One region of the Zoogloea sp. JDB1 genome, then DNA from elsewhere that is predicted to be linked to it. Evidence: predicted binding sites of a transcription regulator. Region 1 holds the regulator's gene; each other region holds the start of a gene.
What was found. The regulator FNR, encoded in region 1, switches genes on or off when oxygen is low (the NO sensors DNR and NnrR bind a similar motif). The targets are predictions, from matches to a motif close to TTGANCTAGNTCAA.

Region 1 (7,882 bases):
GGCAGGCGCTTACTTGGCAGCGGCAGCCAGACCGTCGAGGATTTCCTTCTTGGCATCTTCGACGGAGCCCCAGCCGGTCACCTTGACCCACTTGCCCGGCTCGAGATCCTTGTAATGCTCGAAGAAGTGCACGGTCTGCTTCATCAGCAGTTCGGGCAGATCGTCGATGGTCTGGACCTTGTCGTACAGCGGGGTCAGCTTGGACACCGGCACGGCGACGACCTTGGCATCCACGCCACCTTCGTCTTCCATCTTCAGCACGCCGACGGGACGGGCGCGGATGACCACGCCCGGCTGCAGCGGGAAGGGGGTCACGACCAGCACGTCCACCGGATCGCCGTCGCCGGCAACCGTGTGGGGCACGTAGCCGTAGTTGATCGGATAACGCATGGAGGTGCCCATGAAGCGGTCAACGAAGACGGCGCCGCTGTCCTTGTCCACTTCGAACTTGATCGGATCGCCCTGAGCGGAAATCTCGATGATCACGTTGATGTCGTTCGGAACGTCCTTGCCAGCCTTGACCTGATCGAAACCCATATCACTACCTCCCGTTATTAGATATAAGACAGCTCGGTATTATAAGTGAGCCTTGTGACGCTGGGACAAACCCTTATGACGGAAAGCGCTCAATCCGAGTCGAAGCCGGCGTCCTCGATCACCGTGCGCAGCGCATTGGCCGACACCTTGGCCGGGTCGTAACTGACACGCGCCTCGCCCTGCTCCAGGGAAACCTCCACGCTGGCCACACCGGGCGTCGCGGACAGCGCGCCGGTCACGTTCTTCACACAGCCCTGGCAGCTCATGCCACCGACCTTGATCACCACGTCTTCCATCGTTTTTCCTTTCAGTTGGTTTTTCCCGGGCGCCAGCGCCGCAGCAACAGGGAGTTGCTGACCACCGACACCGAACTCATCGCCATCGCCGCACCGGCGATCACCGGATTGAGCAGGCCGAGCACCGCGGCAGGAATGCCCAGCACGTTGTAGATGAAGGCAAAGAACAGATTCTGGCGGATCTTGCCGAGCGTCGCCCGCGACAGGGAAATCGCGTCGGCCACGCTGTTCAGATCATTGCGCACCAGGGTCAGGTCCGCCGCCTCGATGGCCACGTCGGAACCGGCACCGATTGCGAAGGACACATCGGCCGCGGCCAGCGCCGGTGCATCGTTGATGCCATCGCCGACCATGGCCACGCGGCCACTGCCACGCAGGGCCTCCACCGCTGCGGCCTTCTCGCCCGGCAGCACCTGGGCCTTGTATTCCGAGATACCCGCCTCCGCTGCGATGCGCGCGGCCACCGCCGGATGGTCACCGGTCAGCATCACGACCCGCACGCCGAGCGCCTGCAGGCGCGCCACCGCCGCCCTGGAGCTGGCACGCAGCGGATCGGCGAGGCCCAGCGCGCCCCATGGCCGTCCATCGACGGCCACGCACACCGGCGTCAAGGCCCCAGCGAACAGGGGCTGCAGCACGTCAGCAGGCAACTCAGCGCCCTGCCCGGCCAGGAAGTCCGGCGAGCCGATCCACACCTCGCGCCCATCGACACGACCACTGATACCCTTACCGCCGCTTGTCTGTACCGCGTCGGCAAGGCTCCACTGCAGGCCGGCTGCCTGCGCCGCATCGACGATAGCCTTGGCTAGCGGGTGGTGGCTGGCCTGCTCGACCGCCGCCGCAACGGCCAGCAATTCGTTCGGCGCCACACCTGCCACCGGACGCACATCCAGCACCGCCGGGCGTCCTTCGGTCAGCGTGCCGGTCTTGTCCACCGCCAGCACAGCTATCTTCTCGGCCAATTCCAGCGCCTCGGCGTTACGCACCAGGATGCCGGCACGGGCCCCCTGCCCGGTCCCAACCATCACCGCCGTCGGCGTGGCCAGACCCAACGCACAGGGGCAGGCAATCACCAGCACCGCCACCGCATTGACGAGAGCCGGCGCCAGCTCGCCGCCCAGCCACCACCAGGCCACGAAAGTCAGCGCGGCGATCGCCACCACCGTCGGCACGAAGATCGCCGCGATGCGGTCGGCCAGCTTCTGCACCGCCGGCTTGCCGCCCTGGGCCTGCTCGACGAGGCGCACGATGCCGGCCAGCAAGGTTTCTGTACCCACACCGGTGGCCCGGCAGCGCAATACGCCATCGCCATTGACGGTCGCCGCAAAAACCTTGTCGCCGGCCCTTTTGGGTACCGGCACGCTCTCGCCGGTCAGCATCGCCTCGTCCGCCGACGACTCACCGCTCAGCACCTCGCCATCCACCGGCACCGAATCGCCAGCGCGCAGCACGAAGACCATACCCGCCATGACGCGCTCGACCGGCATCTCCTGCAGCGCGCCATCCTGCTCGACCCAGGCGGTGGGTGGCTGCAGACGCAGCAGCGCCTCAATGGCCGCTGAAGTACGGGCCCGCGCCCGCGCTTCCAGCAGCTTGCCGAGCAGAACCAGCGTGATGATGCTGGCCGAGGCCTCGAAATACACGTGCAGATCATGGCGATCGAACACCACCACGACCAGGCTGAAGAAGTAGGCAACGCTGGTGCCCAGCGCCACCAGCACGTCCATGTTGGCACCACCGCCGCGCAGGGATGACCAGGCGCCCTTATAGAAGCGCCGCCCGATCCAGAACTGCACCGGCGTCGCCAGCAGGCCCTGCAGCCAGCGCGGCAGCCACTCCGCGTGATGGGCCGAGGCCTCCAGACCGCCGGAAAGCATGCCAATCATCTGGACCAGGAAAGGCGCGCTGAGCAGCGCCGAGATCCAGAACAGGCGCAGCTCGGCGCGGAACTCGGCCTCCTTGCGCTGCTTGTCGGCCTCCCGGTCGCGGGCGACGATGGGCGTTGCCGTAAACCCAGCTTTTTGAATAGCCGCGATGATCGCCGCCGGCTCGGACAGCCCCGGCACATAGCGGACGCGCGCGCTTTCCGCGGCGAAATTGACGCTGCCCTCCACACCGGGCAAGCGATTGACGACTTTCTCGATACGCGCCGCGCAAGCGGCACAGCTCATGCCGGACAGACTCAGTTGCAACGTCTGCGGCGCCACATCGAAACCGGCCTTGCGGATCGCCGCCAAAATGTCCGGAGCACCGGCCCCATCGGGCCCGGCGGCCAGCCGCGCCTTGCCAGTGCCGAAATTGACCTCGGCGCTGATACCGGGCAATCGGTTGAGTACCTTTTCGAGCCGCGTCGCGCAGGCCGCGCAGCTCATTCCGGAGACCGGCAGGTCGTAACGCACACCTGGCTCGTTCCCCATGGCCGGCTCCCCTCAGCCCACCAGCAGCACGGGCAGCGTGGCCCGCTGCAGCACCCGCGTCGCCACCGAGCCGACGAACAGATCCGCCACCACGCTGCGGCCATGCCGGCCGAGGCACAGGTAATCACACTCCAGCAAAGTCGCCTGATGCAGCACCACATCTGCCGGCTGACCCACGAGGATATGCGGCGTCACCGGCAAACCGGCTGCCTTGAACCGGGCCAGCGGCGCCTTGAGCACCCCCTCGCCTTCGTCCCGGTAATAGCCATCCAGGGCTTCACGGGCCACGTGGCGGGTTGCAAACTCGATGGGAATTGGCGGATGCACGTAAAGCACATGCACCTCAGGCACGCTCTTGAGTTGGTCCGCCAGCGCGATCACCTGATCGACGACGCGCTGGGCAACTGGAGAATCATCTACGGCCAGCAGGATTTTCATGATTCGCTCCGCCTTTCAGGAAAAGACTCAGAAATGGCAGACCACGCCATTCCACAGATTGCTGCCGAGGGTCGGCGTCGTCACCAGGCCATATACGCCGAAGGCCAGCACCACCAGTCCAGACCCTGTGCGCACCGCCCGGTTCCGCACCACGTCACGCAGACGCTTGAGCAGCATGCCGGCCAGCAGCAGGTTGGGCAGCGTACCGAGACCGAAAGCCAGCATCAGGCCTGCGCCACGCTCCGCGGAGCCGGTCACCAAAGCCGTCGCCAACACACTGTACACCAGACCACAGGGTAGAAAGCCCCACAGCAGGCCCAAGGGAAAAGCCTGGCCCACGCTGCGCGCCGGCAGGAAACGCCGGGTCAGTGGCTGGATGCGCGCCCACAGCTTGTGACCAAGCCGCTCGACACCGGACAGGGCCCGCGTGAAACCGGTCAGGTAGAGCCCGAGCGCCACCAGCATCAGGTTGGCGGCCACATACAGGACCAGCTGGATAGGCAGGATGTTGTTGAACAACAGCCCTACCGTACCGATCGCCCCCATCGCTGCACCGGCCAGCGTGTAGCTGCTGATCCGCCCGACGTTGTAAGCCAGATGCAGAGGCCAGTCACTGCGCCGCTGGCCGGGCAACTGGACGGTCAGCGCACTGACGATACCACCGCACATACCGACACAGTGGGTGCCGCCGAGCAGGCCGATGAGGAAGACTGCGAAGTAGCCAGTTTCGGGCATGGAGATTCAACCTGGACAAACAAAAACGCCCCGTGGGCAACACGGGGCGCGTTCCAACACTTGGCTCGGCATTCTAGCCCGCCCACCTCGGAGCGGCCAGCCGGCCGGAAGTTCAGATCACCTTGGAGTAGCGAGTACGCTCCCGGTCGGCGCGCAGGTACTTGTCGAAGACCATCGCAATTGCCCGCACCAGCATGCGGCCGGCAGGCAGCACGGTGATCCACTGCTTGTCGATCTTCAGCAAGCCGCCCTTCTCCATCTCGCGCAAGTCGGCGAGTTCGGCGGCGAAATACTTGTTGAAGTCGATCAAGTGAGCGATCTCGATGGACTCGATGGACAGTTCGAAGTGGCACATCAGCGCCTGGATGATCGCCCGCCGCAGCAGGTCGTCCGGCGTCAGCTCGATGCCGCGCAGCACCGGCAGGCGGCCCGTGTCGATGATGTCGTAGTACTCATCGAGGGTCTTCACGTTCTGCGCGTAGGTCGGGCCGACCTTGCCGATGGCCGACACGCCGAAGGCCAGCAGATCGCACTCCGCATAGGTGGAGTAACCCTGGAAGTTGCGGTGCAGGCGTCCCTGGCGCTGGGCCGTGGTCAGCTCATCGTCCGGCTTGGCGAAGTGATCCATGCCGATGTACACATAGCCCGCCTCGGTCAGGCGGCGGATCGCCAGTTGCAGGATCTGCAGCTTGGTCTCGCCGGACGGCAGCTGCGCGTCGATGATGCGGCGCTGCGGCTTGAACAAGCTCGGCAGGTGCGCGTAGTTGTATATCGACAACCGATCCGGCGACAGCGCCAGGATCTGCTCGAGGGTACGGTTGAAGCTGATGACGTTCTGCTTGGGCAGGCCATAGATCAGGTCTACACTGACCGACTTGAAGCCATGGGCCCGCGCCGCGTCGATGACGAGCTTGGTTTCTTCCTCGCTCTGGATGCGGTTGACCGCCTTCTGCACGTCCGGATTGAAATCCTGGATGCCAACGCTCATGCGGTTGAAGCCGAGTTCGGCCAGCAACGCAACGGTGGCTTCGTCCACCTTGCGCGGGTCGACCTCAATGGAATACTCACCGTCCGGCACCAGCGTGAAGTGCTTGCGGACCATGCCCATCAGGCGGCGCAGTTCGTCGTGGGACAGGAAGGTCGGCGTGCCGCCGCCCAGGTGCAGTTGCAGCACTTCCCGCGACCCGTCGAGCTTGGCCGCCTGCATGTCCACTTCTTTTTCAAGATAATCCAGATACTTGGCGGAGCGACCGTGATCCTTGGTGATGATCTTGTTGCACGCGCAGTAGTAGCAGATCGTATTGCAGAAGGGGATGTGGAAGTATAATGAAAGCGGTTTGCCGATTCCGCCGACAGTACGTCTCCCGAGCCAATGCTCCAAGGCGTCGGAGTTGAAGGCTTCGACGAAGCGGTCAGCGGTCGGGTACGACGTATACCTCGGGCCATTCACATCAAATTTGCGAATGAGCTCGGGATCGAATATCAGGTCTTTTTGTGTCGTGTTCATGGTGCACTTCTGTTGGTTGCGCTGAACAATCGCAGAATCGATCCAAAACAGTATTGACGTGGATCAAAGGGCTCCAAACGTTGGTAAAACCATCCAGTTCAGGTGATTGCGCGTGCAGATGAAATCGGTGATTCCGGTGACGGTCGTGGACATCAAGGTCGCGTGTTCCCAGTGCAATCTGCGGGAATTGTGTCTTCCCTTCGGCCTCGACCCCAATGAGATCGACCAGCTCGACGAGCTCGTCGGCAGCCGCCGCAAGATCAAGCGGCAGCAGCACCTCTACCGCTCCGGCGACAACTTCGAGGCGATCTACGCGATTCGTGCCGGCTCGTTCAAGACCGACGTGATCCTTGAGGACGGCCGCGACCAGGTGACCGGCTTCCAGATGACCGGCGAAGTCCTGGGCCTCGACGGCATCAGCACCGAACACCATTCGTGCAACGCGATTGCGCTGGAAGACAGCGAAGTCTGCGTGATCCCCTTCAACCGGCTCGAAGAGCTGTCACGGACGGTGGAGAGCCTGCAGCACCAGTTCCACAAGATCATGAGCCGCGAGATCGTCCGCGACCATGGTGTGATGATGTTGCTCGGCTCAATGCGCGCAGAGGAGCGGCTGGCGGCCTTCCTGTTGAACATGTCCCAGCGCTTCACTGCACGGGGCTTCTCTCCGTCGGAATTCCACCTGCGCATGACCCGCGACGAGATCGGCTCCTACCTGGGCCTCAAACTCGAGACGGTATCCCGCGCCTTCTCCCGCTTCCAGGAAGAAGGCCTGGTCGCCGTCCAGCAGAAGCACATCCGCATTCTCGATACGCCGGGCCTGAAGCGCCTGCTCAACCACCACTCAGCCTGAGCACCGCCGGCGCCCGGCCTCACAGCCAGGCCAGCCAGCCGAGCGGATTCTTGCTGACCGCCACCGAGACGATCCACGACAGCGTCGCCAGCGCACCCACGTAAGCCGCGGCGCGCTGCACACGCGGTCGCGTCGCCTTCAGCGCGACACTCCCCAGCCCGATATAGACAAGCAAGCCCAGCACCTTGGCCGTCAACCAAGCGTGCACGAAGGGATATTGGGCGGCCATCCAGGCCAGGCCGAGCGCACTGGCCAGCAGGCAGGAATCGACGATATGGGGCAGCACCCGCGCCAGACGGGCCCGCAACAGCGGCGAGCCGCTCAACGACCACCAGCCCCGCAAGGCGAAGCCACAGCCGCTGAGCACCACGCAGGTGATGTGAAAATGTTTGAGAGCCAGATACATGCCGCGCCTCCATTGTTCCGCGGCAAAGCTCCGGCTGCCGGCGGGCCCCGCAAAAACGGGGCCGCAACACTTTAGCTGCGCAGCACGCCCACTTCCAGTGCGGCGAACCAGTTGATGAATCGCTGCACGTCGGCACCTTGGTAAATAGCCCCATGCTGCGGCACCAGCATATCGATCTCCAGGCGGGAGACGCGCTCGCACCAATCGCGCTTGGCCCGGTCCGAGCCCATCCAGCGCTTGTGAAAACCTTCCGCATGGCGGATGTGGCGGGAGAAGTCCTGCACATACAGCTCGTTATGATCCGCCGGCAACAGGGCTGCGCCGACATCGCCCGAGAACAGGATCTTGGCCTTCGGATCGTACAGATGGAAATTGCCCGACGAATGCAGGTAATGGGCCGGAATCGCCTGCAGCTCAAGACCATCGAGACGGATCGTCACGCCCGAATCGGGGATCGGTACGAAAGTCGAATCCTGCCCGCCGAAATGGGGCAGAAAACTCTGCCACAACCAGCTCGTATAACACTTCAGGTCGGGCTTGAACTCCAGCCACAAGGCCAGCGAGGAAATGATGTCCGGATCCTGGTGGGACGCGAAGATGCCCGCCAGGCGCGTCGGATCGCACTCCGCCGACAAGGCGGAGAACACCGACGGAAAGATCTCGATCCCACCCGGATCGCACAGCAGGGCCTCC
Region 2 (7,882 bases), 820 kb from region 1:
TCCGAGGCGCACGAGTTTCTCCGGCACCACCTGAACCTGGTACTGCTTCACATCACCGCCGTAGATGCCCACGTCGGAGACGCCGGGGCGGCCCAGCAGGCGCGGCTTCAGCGTCCACTCGGCAAAGCTGCGCAATTCCATCAGCGATCTGGAGCCGGACGTCAGGCCGATGCCCAGCACCTGGGTGGTGGCGGAGCTCAGCGCTGTCATCCGCGGGCTGCGCACACCCGCCGGTAGCTCGCCGGCCAGCGCCGCCAGCTGTTCGCTGACCAGCTGGCGGGCACGCCAGATATCCGTTGAGTCGCTGAAGGTGAGCGTGATGACGGAGACGCCCTGGATCGACTGGGAGCGCATGGAGGCGAGGCCTTTGGCACCGCCGAGGACATTCTCGACGCGCTGGGTGACCAGTTGCTCCACTTGCTCGGCCGACAGGCCCGGCGCTTCCGTCTGCACGGTGACCAGCGGTGGTGTGAACTCGGGGAAGACGTCGAGCCGCGACTGGCTCAGGGCATAGATGCCGTAACCGAGCAGCAGGCAGGCCAGGGCGACCATCACGCCACGCAGGCGGACGGCGGAATCGATGAGGACGGTCAGCATCACGGGCGAGGGCGTCAGTCGTTGTCCGTTTGTCCGGCCGTCGCCGGCCGCGACTCCTCGGACAGTAGTAGCTGCGCGCCGCGTACGACGACCTGCTCACCGGCAGTAAACATGTGCGTCACGATGAAGTCGCCGTCCCGGGGCTGGCCGGCGTCGACCGGGCGTCGCGCGAAACGAGACTCGGAAATCCGCACGTAGGCCCATGGCTGTCCGCCGTACCAGACGATGGCGTCGCCTGGAATGCGCACGCCGCCGGCGCCTGGCGCATGGGCGCTCAGGCGCAGGCCGGCGGGCAGGTCGGCCGTCGTGCGATAGAAATGCGCCTGGCCGTGGAAGGCAGTATCGGCTAGTGGAGAGGTCGATATATGCCGCGCCTCGAGGGGCGGCATGCCATCGCTGGTGATGATGACCACCGGCGGCGCCTCGGCCGTCGGCGGCACGAGACGCAGCAGGGCTTCGCGCCGTGTCAGCAGGGGCGCGAGCGCGCGGCCTCCCTGGCGGCCGGCCCAACCAGCGATGACCGTGCCGAACTGGTTGCGCAGTGCGCTTTCGACGTTGCCGAGGGTTGCCCGGGACGCGTGTGATCTGGCGTCTGCTGCCGTGACGGTGGTGCGGGCGGTCTCAAGCGCCTTGAGCGAGGCGGTGCCGCCGTCCTGGTATAGGGCTTCGACGCGGGCCTGTTCTGCGCGGGCGGCCCCGAGGGCGGCGTTGGTCGCCACCAGATCTGCCGCGGCGGCATCGCGGCGGCTGGCCAGTTCGGTGAGAGGCTGCAGATCGACCACCGTGCCGTAGAACCTAGCGCCGCTACCCGTGCCGCCGGGGGCGAGCACGGCGGTTCGGATGTCATTGTGTGCCTGCATGACCTTGTCGAGGGTCAGCACGGTGAAGCCATCTTCCACCGCGACGCGTGAGGGGACGGCTGTGCTCTCCTGTTCGGCCTCGCGGCCTTCTTCCGCACGGGATTGCAGGAAACCAGCCACGCTGAGTCCCACCACCAATAGAGGTATGAGTACCAGCGAGGTGCGTCTGAGGGTCTTGTTGGGCATCATCACTTCAGATTGTGATTGTTGTCCGCTGCCGTCGCGAGCGGCTGTTGCAGGGCGTCTTCCAGGCGCCCCACCGCGCTTTGCAGTTGCAGGCGGGCGTCGAGTGCGGACTGGCGGGCTGACAACTGTAGCTGCTCGGCCAGCGCCACGGCCAGACGGTCCTCCTGGCCGGCGGCGAAGGCCTTGCGCAGGCGCGAAAGCTGGCGTGTCTGTTCGGCGAGCTGGGCTTCCCGTTGTTGAAGGCTCTCCTGCGCACCGAGGCATTCGGTCATCGCGGCGTCAGTCTCCACCAGGGCCTGGCTTTCCAGTAGATGGATGCGCGCTTCGGCCTCCCGGCGCCGTCCTCTTGCTTCGGCGATGGGCCCCTCGTTGCGGTTGAAGAGCGGTAGTTCCAGGCCACCGAAAGTGAAGCCGGGGCGGCGGGCGCTCTGGTCAAAGGTGTAGCCAGGGCCCAGGGTGATGTTGGGATACTGGCGGGCAATTTCCACCTGCAGCGCGGACTGGCTGGCTTCGAACTGGGCCAGCGCGGCGGCCACGTCGGCACGATTCAGCAGCGCGTGCCTTTGCGGTGTGCGAGCGGGCAGGGGCGGGAGTGGTTGCTCGAAGGCCGACAGGTCCAGCGCTGCCGCGCCGAGCGCAGGCAGGCTAACGCCCAGGGTGGTGGCCACGGCGGCGCGGGCGTTGTCGGCCTGGCGCCGGGCGGCCAGTTGTTCGCCCTGGGTTCGCATCAGCGCAAGCTGTTGCTGACTGGCTTCCCAGGGAGAAACGTCGCCCAGTACACGCCGCCGCTCGAAGCGTTCTGCGATGTCCTGATCGATCAGCGCCTGTTGCTGCAGCAGGGTCTCGCGGGCTTCCGCGTGCCACAAGTTCAGCAGCGCGGAACGCAGGCGGCTGCGTACGCTCCACGCAGAGGCCGCGAAACTGAAGCGTGCCGCATCGCTGAGTTGCGACGCCTGATTGATGCGGTAAGTGCGACGGCCGCCGGTCTCGATGGGAATGTCGAGGGCGAAACCGAGGGTCCAGGGGGATGTGCCGGCCTGGGGATTGAGCGTGCCCTGCAGCGGCAGTTGCAGGGTTGGGTTCGGGCGTTGCGCGGCGGTGAGACGGCCGGCCTCCACCGTTGCCAGGTGCGCGCGGGCGGCCTCCAGTTCCGGGTTGTAATAGAAGGCCGCCAGTGTCAACGTCTCCAGCCCCCAGCGCTCCGGCGGCTGGGCTGTGCCGTGCTGCGAAAGGTAGCGCTGCAGGTCGGCTGAGTTCAGCGCGCGGGCTGCATGAGTATCGGCGATCGCGGCAGCAGACAGGGGCTGCGGATCGAAGTGGTCGGTGGCACAGGCAGTGAGCGCCGCGCAGGACAGCGCGAGCATGCGCCGGGCCCATGCCGGCAGGGACGTCCCGCGGCGCCTCCGGCGCGGGGGCTGTGGCAAACCGCTCATCAAGACATGCCTACCCTGTAAAAGAAGATGCCCGGCGGAGGCCGGAAACGCGCAACACTACCGTGAGTGGCGGATTTACTCCAGCGCGCAGACCCAGGGGCGGGCAGGCGGACCGTGGAACATTTCCCCCTTGGTCGTGGATTTGGGCGTGCCGGGGAAGGAGCGGTCGAATAAGATGTGCGCCCCCCGTTGTTTTGCCCATCGGATGCACCGATGGCGTCGTTGAGAGGATTCTTATGCATGCACCCGCCAGCCAGTCGGAAGCCCTGCGCTTCTCCCGCACCTTTAGCGGTAACCGGGTGTGGCTGGCCGTGGGCCGGACCATACGTATCCGGGGTGACGCGTTCCGGGTCTTTGGTCATCTGCCCGAGAGCTGCCTGGGCCAGGCAAGCCATTGGCGACGCCGGCCGGGCGACGTGCGGGACGCGCTCGAACAGGCCATGCTCAAGGAAGTCGGTGCGGAACTGGAGTACGCGCTCGAAGCAGCGATCATCGAAATCGGTGCCTATCTGGATGCCTGTGCGGCGGAAGGGCTGCAAGCCAATCTGCGCAAGCTGAAGGAGCTGTGGTCCGGCGGCGATCTGGATCTTTCCACGGTTGGCAAGGGCCTGGCTCAGTCCCTCAACGATCTGCGCGCCAAGCAACGCCACCACGATCTGGCGGAACAGATCGGGCGGACGCTGAAGCTGTCCGATTATCCGGCCACGTTCCAGGCTGGCCGGCGCACGCGCCGGCTGGTGGCAGTGCTGGGCCCCACCAATTCTGGCAAAACCCACGACGCCTTCGAGCGCCTGGCGACAGCCACGTCCGGCGTATATCTGGGGCCGCTGCGTCTGCTGGCGCTGGAAGCCTTCACCCGCCTGAACGAGGAGTTCGGTGTTGGCGCGTCCCTGATCACTGGCGAGGAGCACCGCATCGTCGAGGGCAGCCGCGTGACGGCATCCACCATCGAGATGCTGGATGCCTCCACGGCCGTGGAGGTGGCGGTCATCGACGAGATCCAGATGCTTGACGACCCGGATCGCGGCTGGGCGTGGACCCAGGCGGTGGTCGGTGCCAATGCCCGCGAGGTGTGGCTGGTCGGGGCCTTGTCGGCGGAGCCGGCCATCACGGCGCTGGCCGCCCGCCTGGGCCTGCCGCTGGAGGTCCGGCGCAAGCAGCGCAAGCATCCGCTGGTGGTGGGGCAGGCGCTGGGCAACGATCCGGTGGCTGCGCTGCGGCGTGCCAAGCCTGGTGACGCCTTCATCGTCTTCTCGCGGCGGGACGCCCTCAATCTGCGCGATGATCTGATGGCCCTCGGAAAATCGGTGGCCTGCATCTATGGCGCGCTGTCGCCGGAGGTGCGGGAGCGGGAGGCGCACCGTTTCGCCGGCGGGGATGCGGATATCCTCGTCGCCACAGACGCCATCGGCATGGGGCTCAATCTGCCCATCCGGCGCGTCGTGTTCACCGCCGTGCAAAAGTACGATGGCACGTCGCGGGGAACCCTGTCGCCGTCCCTGCTTCAGCAGATCGGTGGTCGCGCCGGGCGCTTCGGTCATCATGACGAGGAGGGTGTCGTGGCGGGTCTCACCCCGGCAGAACACCGGGTGGTGAGCAGCCTCATGAAGGCCCAGCAGGAGCCGTTGGAGGTGAGGGGCTTCCAGATCACGGCGGGTTCAGCCTACCTGGAACAGATCGCCGAAATGTCGGGCGACCGCCGGCTGGAGGCGCTGTTGTCCCTGTTCCTGCTCCATGCAGACTGTGGCGACGGTTTCTTCACGCCGCACATCCCGGAGGAGCAACTGGCCCGTGCGGCCCAGCTGGACCGCATGAAAAACCTCAGCCTGCATCAGAAGCACGTGTTCTCGATGGCGCCGATGGCATCGCAGAACGAGACGATCGACGGCGTGTGGCGTGACTGGGCTTACGGTGCCAACAAGGGCAAGACGATTGCGCTGGATTTCTTGCCCCAGTCGCCGCGGCGTGCCTCGCTGGAGGAGGCGGAAACCACCGTGCGTCTGCTGGCGGCCTATCGCTGGTTCGCCTACCGGCTGCCCGAGCTGTTCGTCGATCTCGAACTCGCCGACATGCATCTGGCGCCGTGGATTGCCGCGGTGGACGGCCACCTGCGCAGCCGCCGCCGTCAGGGGGCGGGAGGGGGGCGCAAGGGTGTGCCGAGCTGGTATTGGCCCGTCAGGCGCTGACGGGCCAATACTGTCTGTCAGGGCGTCTGTTGATAGACGCTGTACGCGCTCATGACCTTGGGGGGCTTAATGCCGCCGGTGACCGGGTCGAACAGGGACGTGGACTTGGCGGGCTGGTTGGCGAAACCGGCAGTGCGATCCTTTGTTGCCTTGGTGCTGACTAGCATGTTGGTCCTGGCGTCGTAGATGCTTTTCGTCTTGGCGTTGGGCAGGCGGGCCGTTGCCGTATTGTCAATCCGCCCTCCTGTCGAGTCGACGAGCAGCGATCCGCTGCCAGGTCGGAGGCCGGCACGGGTGCGCTTGCCGGCCGAATCGCAGGTGCTGTAGATGTCGGCACTCTGCCCGTTCAGGCTGGAGGGATCGGTGGACAGAACGACCCGTCCGGACGCTTCCTGGCGTGAGATGGCGCTGGGCTTGGCATGCCCGGAGATGCCCTGCATGGCGCACATCGTGGCGGATGGGGGACGCAGGTCCTCCGGGCGGACACCCTCGCGGTTCATCACATTTACGCCACCGAAGCCGGCCTGGGCGCCAGGACCCTTGCGCATGGCCAGCAGCTTCTTGCGGGCCATCAGCGAGCTGCTGTTCTGCTGATTGTTCAAGGTGGACGACGGGGCCCGGCTGGCGAAGCCGGTATCGAGGGACCACGCGTAGTCGACCGGTGCGAGCAGGATGACAGTCGCGCAAAGTAGGGGTATGACTTGTTTCACGACGGAGACTGGACTATCCGAAAGTGCTAAAACTACCTCAATGCCGTGCGAATGACGAGAAGTTTCTTTGACGACGGTCAATGTAAGTTGCTGTCACGTTTTCGCCATGTGGCGACTCGGATAAAGTATCGATCTTTCTGATACGCGGAATGCACCCCATGGCAGTCGAACTCTTCAATAATGGCAAGCATGCCTGTCTGGCCTTTTACGATCTGGTGGACGAGGAAGCCGACCATGCGGTGCAGTGCAACCAGTTCCTCATTGTCGATGGTGAGCACGGTGCGCTGATCGACCCGGGCGGCAACATGACCTACAACGGCCTGCTGATGTCCATGCAACGCTTCTTTCCGTCGCGGGGGCTGGACTACATCTTCGCTACCCACGCCGACCCGGACATCATCGCTTCCCTCAACAAGTGGATGGTGTCTACCCATTGCAAGGTGATGATCTCCCGTCTGTGGACGCGTTTTGTACCGCACTTCACCACCGGCAAGGATTACTCGGCGCGGATCCTCGGCATCCCCGACGAAGGCATGAACATCCCGCTCGGCGAGAGCAAGATCAAGGCGGTGCCTGCCCACTTCATGCATTCGGAAGGCAACTTCCAGTTCTACGATCCAGTGGCCAAGATCCTGTTCTCGGGAGATATGGGCGCCTCGCTCGTCGACCACCATCAGGCCGCCGAGCCGGTGCGGGATTTCGACGACCATGTGATTACCATGGCCGGCTTCCATCGCCGCTACATGATCTCCAACAAGATCTGCCGCTTCTGGGTGAACATGGTTCGCCAGCTGGACGTGGAGATGATCGTGCCGCAGCATGGTTGCCGATTCGAGGGCAAGGTGATGGTCAATCGCTTCCTCGACTGGATCGAGCAACTACCCTGCGGCATCGACCTGCTGACCCAGGACAACTACCGGGCGCCGTGACACCGGCTTGGTCCTGGCATACGCGGAAGTGGTGTCTATTGCTTCCGCGACAGATGGGTGATGGCTCGCGTCAGACCATCCAGCGTGAGGGGGAACATGCGCTCTCCCAGCAGCTGGCGCACGATGCCGATGGTTTGCCGATAGTCCCACATGCGCTCCGGCTCCGGGTTGAGCCAGGCGACCGCGGGATAGGCATCGGCGAGGCGGCGCAGCCAGGTCGCGCCGGGTTCCGGGTTGCTGTATTCGATGGAGCCGCCTGGCTGCAGGATCTCGTAAGGGCTCATCGTCGCGTCGCCGACGAAGATCAGCTTGTATTCCGGGCCGTATTTGTGGAGCACGTCGAGGGTCGGCGTGCGTTCCGAGTGGCGTCGACGGCTGTCCCGCCACACATGGTCGTACACGCAGTTGTGGAAGTAGAAGTACTCCAGGTGCTTGAACTCGGTGCGGCAGGCCGAGAACAGCTCCTCGCAGACCTTCACGTGGTCGTCCATCGAGCCGCCCACGTCGAAGAAGATCAGTACCTTTACCGCGTTGTGGCGCTCGGGGCGCATCAGCAGATCCAGGTAGCCGGCGTTGCGGGCGGTGGCGGCGATGGTGCCGTCCAGGTCCAGTTCGTCCGGCGCGCCGAGGCGGGCGAAGCGGCGCAGGCGGCGTAGCGCCACCTTGATGTTGCGGGTGCCCAGTTCGACGGTGTCGTCCAGGTTGCGGTATTCCCGCTGCTCCCACACCTTGATGGCCGTGCGGTTGCCGGCCGATTCGCCGCCGACGCGGATGCCTTCCGGGTTGTAGCCGCTGTTGCCAAAGGGTGAGGTGCCGCCGGTACCGACCCATTTCGAGCCGCCCTGGTGGCGCCCCTTCTGTTCCTGCAGGCGCTTCTTGAATTCCTCCATCAGCTTGTCCCAGCCGAGCTTCTCGAGCCTGGCCTTCTCTTCGGGGCTGAGGTGCTTGGTCGCCATGGCCTTCAGCCATTCCTCGGGCAGG
Region 3 (7,882 bases), 370 kb from region 1:
GATGCGCATCTTCTTGCCGAGTTTCGCTTTCCAGCGTTCGGTGACGGCCTCGGCTTCGGCCAGCTGGGCGGCGGTGGGCATCAGCGCCTCCCGGTTGAGGAAGGCCCAGCCGTGATACTGGGTGTTGGCCAGTTCCAGGTATTCGGCGCCGATCTCGACAGCCATCTCGATGATGCGGTCGAGGTGATCGATGTTGGTCCGGTGCAGCACGCAGTTGATCACCGTCGGGTAGCCGGCGGCCTTGGTCATCGCCGCCACCTTGCGCTTCAGCTCGAAGGTGCGGGTGTTGGTGATGAGGTCGTTGGCTTCGCGGGTGGCGTCCTGGAAGGACAGCTGGATGTGGTCCAGGCCGGCTTCCTTCAGGGCCGCCAGGCGCGCCTCGGTGAGGCCCACGCCGGAGGTGATCAGGTTGGTGTAGAAGCCCAGCTTGCGGGCTTCGCCGACGAGGATCTCGATGTCGTCGCGGAGCAGCGGTTCGCCGCCCGAGATGCCGAACTGGGCGGCGCCCATCTCCCGCGCCTCGCGGATCACCTTCAGCCAGTCCTCCGTCGCCAGCTCCGGCCCGGTCTGCGCGAAGTCCACCGGGTTGTAGCAGAAGGCGCAGTGCAGCGGGCAGCGGTAGGTGACCTCGGCCAACAGCCACAGGGGGCCGGGGCGGCGGGGGACGAGCAGGGGTTCCATCATGCGTCCTTCCAGGTGATCCAGTTCTGTTCGTCGGCCATCTTGAGGAAGGCTTCCACGTCGGCGCTCAGGTTGCTGGCGTTGAACGCGGCTTCCAGGTCGGCGACGATCTCCGCCACGCTGCGCTCGCCGTCGCAGCGTTTGAGGATCTCGCCGGCGCTCTGGTTGAGCTTGACCATCCCTTCCGGGTACAGCAGTACGTGGGCCTGCTGGGCTGGCTCCCACTGGAAGCGGAACAGGCGGTTGATGGCGGGGCGGGCGGTAGCGGTGGTCATGGCAGGTGTGCCTTCTTCTGTCCTGTGGGGTCGAATTCATTCGACCGCGGTGGCTCATCGACGAGATCTGGTCGAATGAATTCGACCCCACGGTCTGGCGTTACCGGGGGCCGCCTTCCAGGCCGTACTTGACCATCATCGCGTCGTTCATGGACCACAGGATGTCGAGCTTGAACTTGAGGATGTCGAGCGCACGGAGCTGGGCGGCGCGGGTGTCGAAGTAGCCGAGGGTGATTGCCAGGCCTTGTTCCACGTCGCGGCGGGCCTGGGTGACCCGGTTGCGGAAGTACTGCAGGCCGTCGGATTCGATCCACGGATAGTGCTCGGGCCAGTTGGCGAGGCGCTGCTTGTGGATGGTGGGGGCGAACAGCTCGGTGAGGCTGGAGCACACGGATTCCTGCCACGGGCGCTGGCGGCAGAAGTTGAGGTAGGCGTCGCAGGCGAAGCGCACGGCGGGGATTACGTGGCGCTGGTCCACGATCTCCTCGCGGCTGAGGCCGACCGCCTGGCCGAGGCGCAGCCAGGCTTCGATGCCGCCGGCGTCGTCGCCGTGGCCGTCGTGGTCGAGGATGCGCTGGATCCACTCCCGGCGCACGTCCCGGTCCGGACAGTTGGACATCACCGCGGCGTCCTTCTGCGGGATGATGATCTGGTAGTAGTAGCGGTTGGCCACCCAGCCCTGGATCTGCTCACGCGTGGCCTTGCCGGTGTTGAGCATGACGTTGAAGGGGTGGTGGATGTGGTAGGCGGCGCCCTTGTCGCGCAGCTGCGCTTCGAACTCTTCGGGCGTCCAGGGGCGAAGTGGGTCTTGGCTCACAGTGCGATCTCCATGCCGTCGTAGGCCACCTCGATGCCGGCGGCGGTCAGGGCCGCGCGTTCTGCCGAGCTTTCGTCGAGGATCGGATTGGTGTTGTTGATGTGGATGAGGACGCGGCGCACGTGGCGCGGCAGACGGGCGAGCTGTTCGATCATGCCGCCGGGGCCGCTCTGGGCCAGGTGGCCGATGTCGCGGGCGCGCTTTTTCGACAGGCCCAGGCTGATCATCTCGTCGTCGGTCCAGAAGGTGCCGTCCACCATCACGCAGTCGGCGCTGCTCATCGCGTCGAAGACGGCGTCGTCCACTTCGGCCAGGCCGGGCGCGTAGAACACCCGCTTGCCGCTGGCCGGGTCGATGACGGTGAGACCGATGTTGTCGCCGGGCACCGGGTTGCCGCGGTGCGGAGAGTAGGGCGGCGCGGCAGACAGCAGAGGCATGGCGCGCCAGTCCAGGCTGGCGGAGCCCTGCGGGTGGAAGCTGCGGCCGTCGAGCGGAACCGGCTGGCGGTCCACGCCGCAATAGTGTTCGAGCAGGTGCAGGATGGGGTTGCCGCGGGTCAGATCCTCGAACACCGGGTCGGTGGTCCAGATCGGCCACGGGCTGCCCTTTTCGCGCAGCATGTAGAGGCCGGTGGTGTGGTCGATCTGGGCGTCCACCAGGACGACCGATTCGATACCGCAGCCGCGCAGGCCTTCGCTGGGCCAGGTGCCGGCAAATTGCTGGAATTGCTGCAGGATGTCCGGCGAGGCATTGACGAGGGTCCACTTGGCGCCGTCGGCGCTCACTGCGATGGACGATTGGGTGCGGCGCTGCAGGCCAGCCTGGCCGGCACGTATACCCCGGCAGTTGGCACAGTTGCAGTTCCACTGGGGAAAGCCACCGCCGGCGGCGGAGCCGAGAACTCGGATTTTCATGGCTTGGACGTGACCGCAGAGGCTGGGTGGGGCGTTGCGGAACCGGGGGGCCGAGCCGCAACGCCGACTCGCTGTCGCGAGATGGAAGGACAGACCTTTGACGGGTCTATCCGGGCGCCATCACTTGGCGGCGATGTACATGGTGATTTCGAAGCCGAAACGCAGATCGCAAGCTTGGGGGGTGGTCCAGGTCATGATGAGTCTCCAATTTTTTGATTGATGGTTACGGTCCGCCGGAAGGCGAATCCGTGGAGAGCATTGTTGCGGGGGGCGGCATACTTGCGCCTCACGAAAATCATGATTTCGAGGTTGGGATGGCAAATGGACTGCTCGACGTGGGCGACGGCCACCGGCTGTATTACGAGACCTGGGGCAACCCGGCCGGCGCGCCGGTGGTGGTGCTCCACGGCGGGCCGGGCAGTGGCTGCAGTCCGCGCCTGCGCGAGCTCTACGATGCGCAGCGCCATCACGCGGTGTTCTTCGACCAGCGGGGCTGCGGGCGCTCGCTGCCGCTCGGCGAGATCCACGCCAACACGACGATGCATCTCATCGACGACATCGAGCGCCTGCGCCGCCATCTCGGCATTGCCCGCTGGTGGGTAAGCGGCGGCTCCTGGGGGGCGACGCTGGCGCTGGCTTACGCTGCGGCGCATCCGCAGGTGGTGGATGGCGTGGTGGTGCGCAGCGCCTTCATGCCGGGCGACGGCAATGTGCGCTGGTTCTTCGAGGGGTTGGCAGCGTTGCGGCTTGAGGCCTGGCGGGCCTTGTCCGCGGCGCTGGGCGATGCGTCGGATCTGCTGGCCGAACTGGCGGTGCGTCTCGGTGGTGATGACCGCGAGGCGGCCGGCGCGGCGGCGCTGGCCTGGCTTCGTTATGAGCAGGCGGTGAATGATCCGGCTACGCAGCTTCCGTCGCCGACGACGGAGGAGCTCGACCGTTTGATGGGTAAGTACCGGCTTCAGGCCCATTATCTGAAGGCTGGTTGCTTTCTAAATGAAGAGGACTTCCTGGACGCCTGCGTGGGGTTGTCCGGCCTTCCGGTCTGGCTGATCCACGGCCGTGACGACGTGGTTTGTCCGCCGTCCAATGTTGAACGTATCCACGCGTGCATCGACGGCAGCCGGCTGGTGTGGATCGAGGCTTGTGCTCACGACCCGTTTCATCCGGGCATGGCGGCGGCGTGGCGAGCGGCGCTTGAGGGGGAACAGGGCTGAAAAGTAGCCGGTGCTGGCATCGGCTGGTGCCAATTGATGCGGGTCAATGAGACGGGCGGGGGCGGAGCGCTAGCATCGCGCCGTGTTCCTGGAGTGTTCCGTGGAACCCCCAATCCCCATCCGATTACCGAGATCTGTCATGCGTACAACAAAACTCCTCCCCCTGCTTCTCGTTGCCCTGCTGGCAGCCTGTGGCAAGTCCGAAGCCCCCAAGTCCGAGGCGCCGAAGGCTGAGGCGCCTGCCGCGACTGCTCCGGCAGCCGCGCCGGCACCGGTTGCCGATGCGGCTGCCGACGGCGGCAAGGGCCTCGATGTGTTCAAGAAGACCTGTGTGATGTGCCACCAGACCGGCGTGGCCGGTGCCCCCAAGCTGGGCGACAAGGCTGACTGGGGCCCGCGCATCGCGCAGGGTAAAGACGTCCTGTACAAGCATGCCATCGAGGGCTTCAATGGAAACAAGGGTGCAATGCCGGCGAAGGGCGGCAATCCGTCCCTGTCCGACGAAGAGATGAAGGCAGCTGTCGACTACATCGTCAGCAAGGGTCAGTAAGCGTTCGATTCTCCTTTGACCTCGGCGCGCACCCCCCGCGCGCTAAAGCCCGGCCGGGCAATCTGCGGCCGGGTTTTTTTTGCCTGCAGAGGTGGCGCCCGGGCGCTTGAATGTGCGGCCTTCGCAGCAGAGCGCGCAAACCCGATGCAGATCAAGGAAAGCCGGTTTGGGCGACGGCACACTGACGATACCCGACAGATTCAGTCGGATTTATCGATACCTTGGAGCCAGCATGCAAACCATTCACGTCTGCAACCACACCACTCCCGAAGCCATCTACCCCTTCGACGCCCGCGGCATTGCCAAGCGTTTCCGCCATGCGGCCATCTTTGGCGCACTGGATGCGCTGGTGCCGGGCGAGACGATGCGCTTCTGCAACGACCACGATCCGCTGCCGCTGCTTGGCCAGCTCCAGCAGCGCTACGGCGAGACGGTGTCCATCACCTACCAGCAGCGCGAGCCCGGCGCGATCGTCATCGACTTCGCCAAGCTCGGTTGAGCGGCTTCAGGTCTGGTCGCCCCGCACGTAGTCGAGGGCCTCGTGCTGGAACAGCACGGCGGTCATCGTCGTCGGGGTGATCAGGCCGGCCAGCCTGCCCGCTGCGTCCACTACCGGCAGCGCTCCTTGGCCACGCTGGCCGAGTATGTCGGCGGCGACGGCGATGCCGTCGGTAAGGCTGGCAGTGCGCAGGCCGGTGCGGGGCGTCAGCATGAGCTGACCGACGACCTCCGGCTTGTCGGTGTGCGGGCCGGGCGTCGGACGCAGCAGGCGGCGTACGTTGTCACCGATGCGCTGGCCGTTGTCCGGCTCCACGTGGAGCAGGAAGTCCTTCAGCGTCAGCAGGCCGATGACCCGCTCGGTCCGATCCACCACCGGCAGCACTGAAAGGGCGTGGTTGCTCATCAGGCGCCAGGCCTCGTTCAATTCGGTGGCGAAATCCACGCGCTGCGTTGCCGGGCCCATCACATCACCGCAGGTCAGCAATACATGGCGGTGGAATGCGTGGCGGGCTGCCCGCTGGAAGACTTGGGTCAGGTCTTCCTCGCTGATGTCCAGGTAGGCATCGATCTCTTCCAGTGCCGCGGCCAGGTCCGGCTGGCGGATGCCGGCGGGGCTGCGCTCCGGCTGCTTGGGTGTGGATACCGCGGGTGAGCACAGCGGATAGCGCCGGCCAGGGATCAGGTTATTGACGGTGGTAGTGGCCAGCAGCATGGCGATCACGTTCCAGCCGACCGCAGCCAGGCTGGTCAGCGCGTCGAGTCCCTGGGAAGCGGCGCCGACCATTACCAGCGCCATCGCACCGCCGGGCGGGTGGATGCAGCGCAGCTGACCCATGAGCCATACAGAGATCGCGACCGCCAGCGCACCGGCGAGAAATGGGGAGGTGATCCAGTGCCCGCAGGCGAGGCCGGTCAGTGCCGGCAGCAGCAGGCCACCGGCTACGGACCAGGGCTGGGCCAGCGGTGAGTGGGGTAAGGTGAACAGGATCACCGATGTGGCGCCGAGGGGCGCGAGCTGCCGCTTGGAATCGGCCGACACCGGTAATACAAACAACACGCTTTCGTAGATCAGAACGCCAACTATTGCAGCAAGAGCGCTACGCCAGCGTTCGGTGCGGGAGAGAGGGGCTGCGTCGGCGAAGAGATAACGGCGGGAAAAACGGATCAGGGCGAGACGAATGGTTTCCATGGGGGTAAATCTTGTTTTCTTGTTCTGGCATGCCGGTGGGCATGCAGCCTAGGGATGACTTCTTGCATGGGCCTTGATCTGTGATTGTTTGGAGAAAAAAGTGCTGATCTATCTGGGGGCGAGCGTTGTGGTTGCGTTCGGGCTGGCCATCGGGCTGGCGGTGACGGGGGCCTCTCCGGCCGCGGCCGCCCACGCGGCCTTTGCGCTGGGGGTAATGCCGCTGATCTTTGCCGCGATGGGGCATTTCGTGCCCGTGCTGACGCGCAGCGGGGCTGCGGAAAAGAGCGTTCATTTCCTGCCGCTGGCGCTGCAACTGGCCGGCGCGCTGGTGGTGGCCGCCCTGGCCGGTGTGTTGCCCGGCTGGAGCCTGCATCTGGCAGCGAGCATCGGCATCATGGCGGCCCTGGGCCTCATGGCCTGGCAGTGGAGGCGCGGGCGGGCCGCGCTGGGGCGACCGCACCCGGGGCTGGCCTGGTACAAAGCGGCGCTGGGTTGCCTCGCCGTGGCACTGGTGGCGATCTTCGTAGGCCTGCTGTGGCCGGCGGCGTATCCGGCGCTGCGTCTGGCGCACCTGCACCTCAACACCCTGGGCTTCATCGGCCTGACGGCCATCGGGACCCTGCATGTGCTGATGCCGACCGCCCTCGGCCAACCGGACCCGCAGGCTGCGGTGAGACTGCGGCGCCAGCTGCCGTGGGCGCTTGGCGGTGTGGCGGCCAGTGCGGCCGCAGGGTTCATCCCGTTGCTGGCGGTTGCAGGGGGGCTGGTGATCGGTGGCGTACTTCTCCACACAATGTATGGATGGTGGCGGACCTATGGCCTGGCGCGGCTACTCGGTGATGGCGCAGCCGTAGCGCTGAGCGGGGCGACCTGCGGCCTGCTGCTGATCATCGGTGCCGGTGCCTTGCACAGCATGGGCGGCATGCTTGCCCGTCCGGCGATCGTCGGTTTCTTTGGGCTGTTCCTGCTGCCGTTGGTGACCGGGGCGCTGTCCCAGCTGTTGCCGGTGTGGCGCTACCCTGGGCCGCTGACCCCGAAGCGGACGGCCATGCGGGGGCGACTGGTGCGCTTCGGCGGCTTGCGGGCCGTGCTGTTTCTGGTCGGTGGTGGCCTGTTGCTGGGCAGCGTGGCAACCGGGGCGGTGCTGCTGGCGGTGGGGATCGCGCTGTTCGCAGGTGTCCTCGTGCATGCCCTGGTGCAGCGGACCTGAAAGCACCCGTGGGTGTGCTATCTTCCTGGGTTTTCGTTTTCAACTCGGCGAGAACCATGCGCTACATCTCCACCCGCGGCCAGTCTGCTCCCCAATCCTTCTGCGACATTCTTCTTGGCGGCCTGGCGCCGGACGGCGGCCTGTACCTGCCGGAGACTTACCCGCAGGTGACTCGTGCCGACCTGGATGCGTGGCGCAAGCTGTCCTACGCCGAGCTGGCTTTTGCGATCCTGTCGCGCTTCATCGATGACATCCCTGCCGCCGACCTGAAGGCGATCTGCGACAAGACCTATACCGCCGAGGTGTATGGCTACGTGCGTGACGACGCCAAGGCCGCCGAGATCACTCCCGTTCATTGGCTCGAGGCCGGCAAGCTGGGCCTCTTGGAACTGTCCAATGGCCCGACCCTGGCCTTCAAGGACATGGCCATGCAGCTGCTCGGCAACCTGTTCGAGTACGTGCTCGACAAGCGCGGCGAGCAGATCAACATCCTCGGCGCCACTTCCGGCGACACGGGCTCCGCTGCCGAAT

Region 2: the regulator FNR is predicted to act here: its motif matches at 6,040-6,053, upstream of AC1PPK_RS18990 (oxygen-binding di-iron domain-containing protein).
Region 3: the regulator FNR is predicted to act here: its motif matches at 4,593-4,606, upstream of AC1PPK_RS21190 (DUF2249 domain-containing protein).

Annotation. Positions count from the first base shown of each region.
Region 1 is NZ_CM161496.1:5,039,085-5,046,966, forward strand. Features, by position in the region: gene ppa (inorganic diphosphatase) at 10-537, opposite strand; gene AC1PPK_RS22860 (heavy-metal-associated domain-containing protein) at 627-833, opposite strand; gene AC1PPK_RS22865 (heavy metal translocating P-type ATPase) at 845-3,250, opposite strand; gene AC1PPK_RS22870 (universal stress protein) at 3,263-3,688, opposite strand; gene AC1PPK_RS22875 (sulfite exporter TauE/SafE family protein) at 3,716-4,423, opposite strand; gene hemN (oxygen-independent coproporphyrinogen III oxidase) at 4,536-5,930, opposite strand; gene fnr (fumarate/nitrate reduction transcriptional regulator Fnr) at 6,049-6,783, shown strand; gene AC1PPK_RS22890 (SirB2 family protein) at 6,803-7,189, opposite strand; gene AC1PPK_RS22895 (oxygen-binding di-iron domain-containing protein) at 7,261-7,882, opposite strand, start outside.
Region 2 is NZ_CM161496.1:4,216,792-4,224,673, reverse strand. Features, by position in the region: gene AC1PPK_RS19015 (efflux RND transporter permease subunit) at 1-597, opposite strand, end outside; gene AC1PPK_RS19010 (efflux RND transporter periplasmic adaptor subunit) at 612-1,646, opposite strand; gene AC1PPK_RS19005 (TolC family protein) at 1,646-3,007, opposite strand; gene AC1PPK_RS19000 (helicase-related protein) at 3,313-5,262, shown strand; gene AC1PPK_RS18995 (hypothetical protein) at 5,280-5,972, opposite strand; gene AC1PPK_RS18990 (oxygen-binding di-iron domain-containing protein) at 6,131-6,901, shown strand; gene AC1PPK_RS18985 (vWA domain-containing protein) at 6,937-7,882, opposite strand, start outside.
Region 3 is NZ_CM161496.1:4,670,211-4,678,092, reverse strand. Features, by position in the region: gene pqqE (pyrroloquinoline quinone biosynthesis protein PqqE) at 1-684, opposite strand, end outside; gene pqqD (pyrroloquinoline quinone biosynthesis peptide chaperone PqqD) at 681-956, opposite strand; gene pqqC (pyrroloquinoline-quinone synthase PqqC) at 1,057-1,773, opposite strand; gene pqqB (pyrroloquinoline quinone biosynthesis protein PqqB) at 1,770-2,687, opposite strand; gene pqqA (pyrroloquinoline quinone precursor peptide PqqA) at 2,808-2,882, opposite strand; gene AC1PPK_RS21200 (alpha/beta fold hydrolase) at 3,002-3,901, shown strand; gene AC1PPK_RS21195 (c-type cytochrome) at 4,041-4,451, shown strand; gene AC1PPK_RS21190 (DUF2249 domain-containing protein) at 4,684-4,950, shown strand; gene AC1PPK_RS21185 (HPP family protein) at 4,957-6,141, opposite strand; gene AC1PPK_RS21180 (hypothetical protein) at 6,242-7,351, shown strand; gene thrC (threonine synthase) at 7,408-7,882, shown strand, end outside.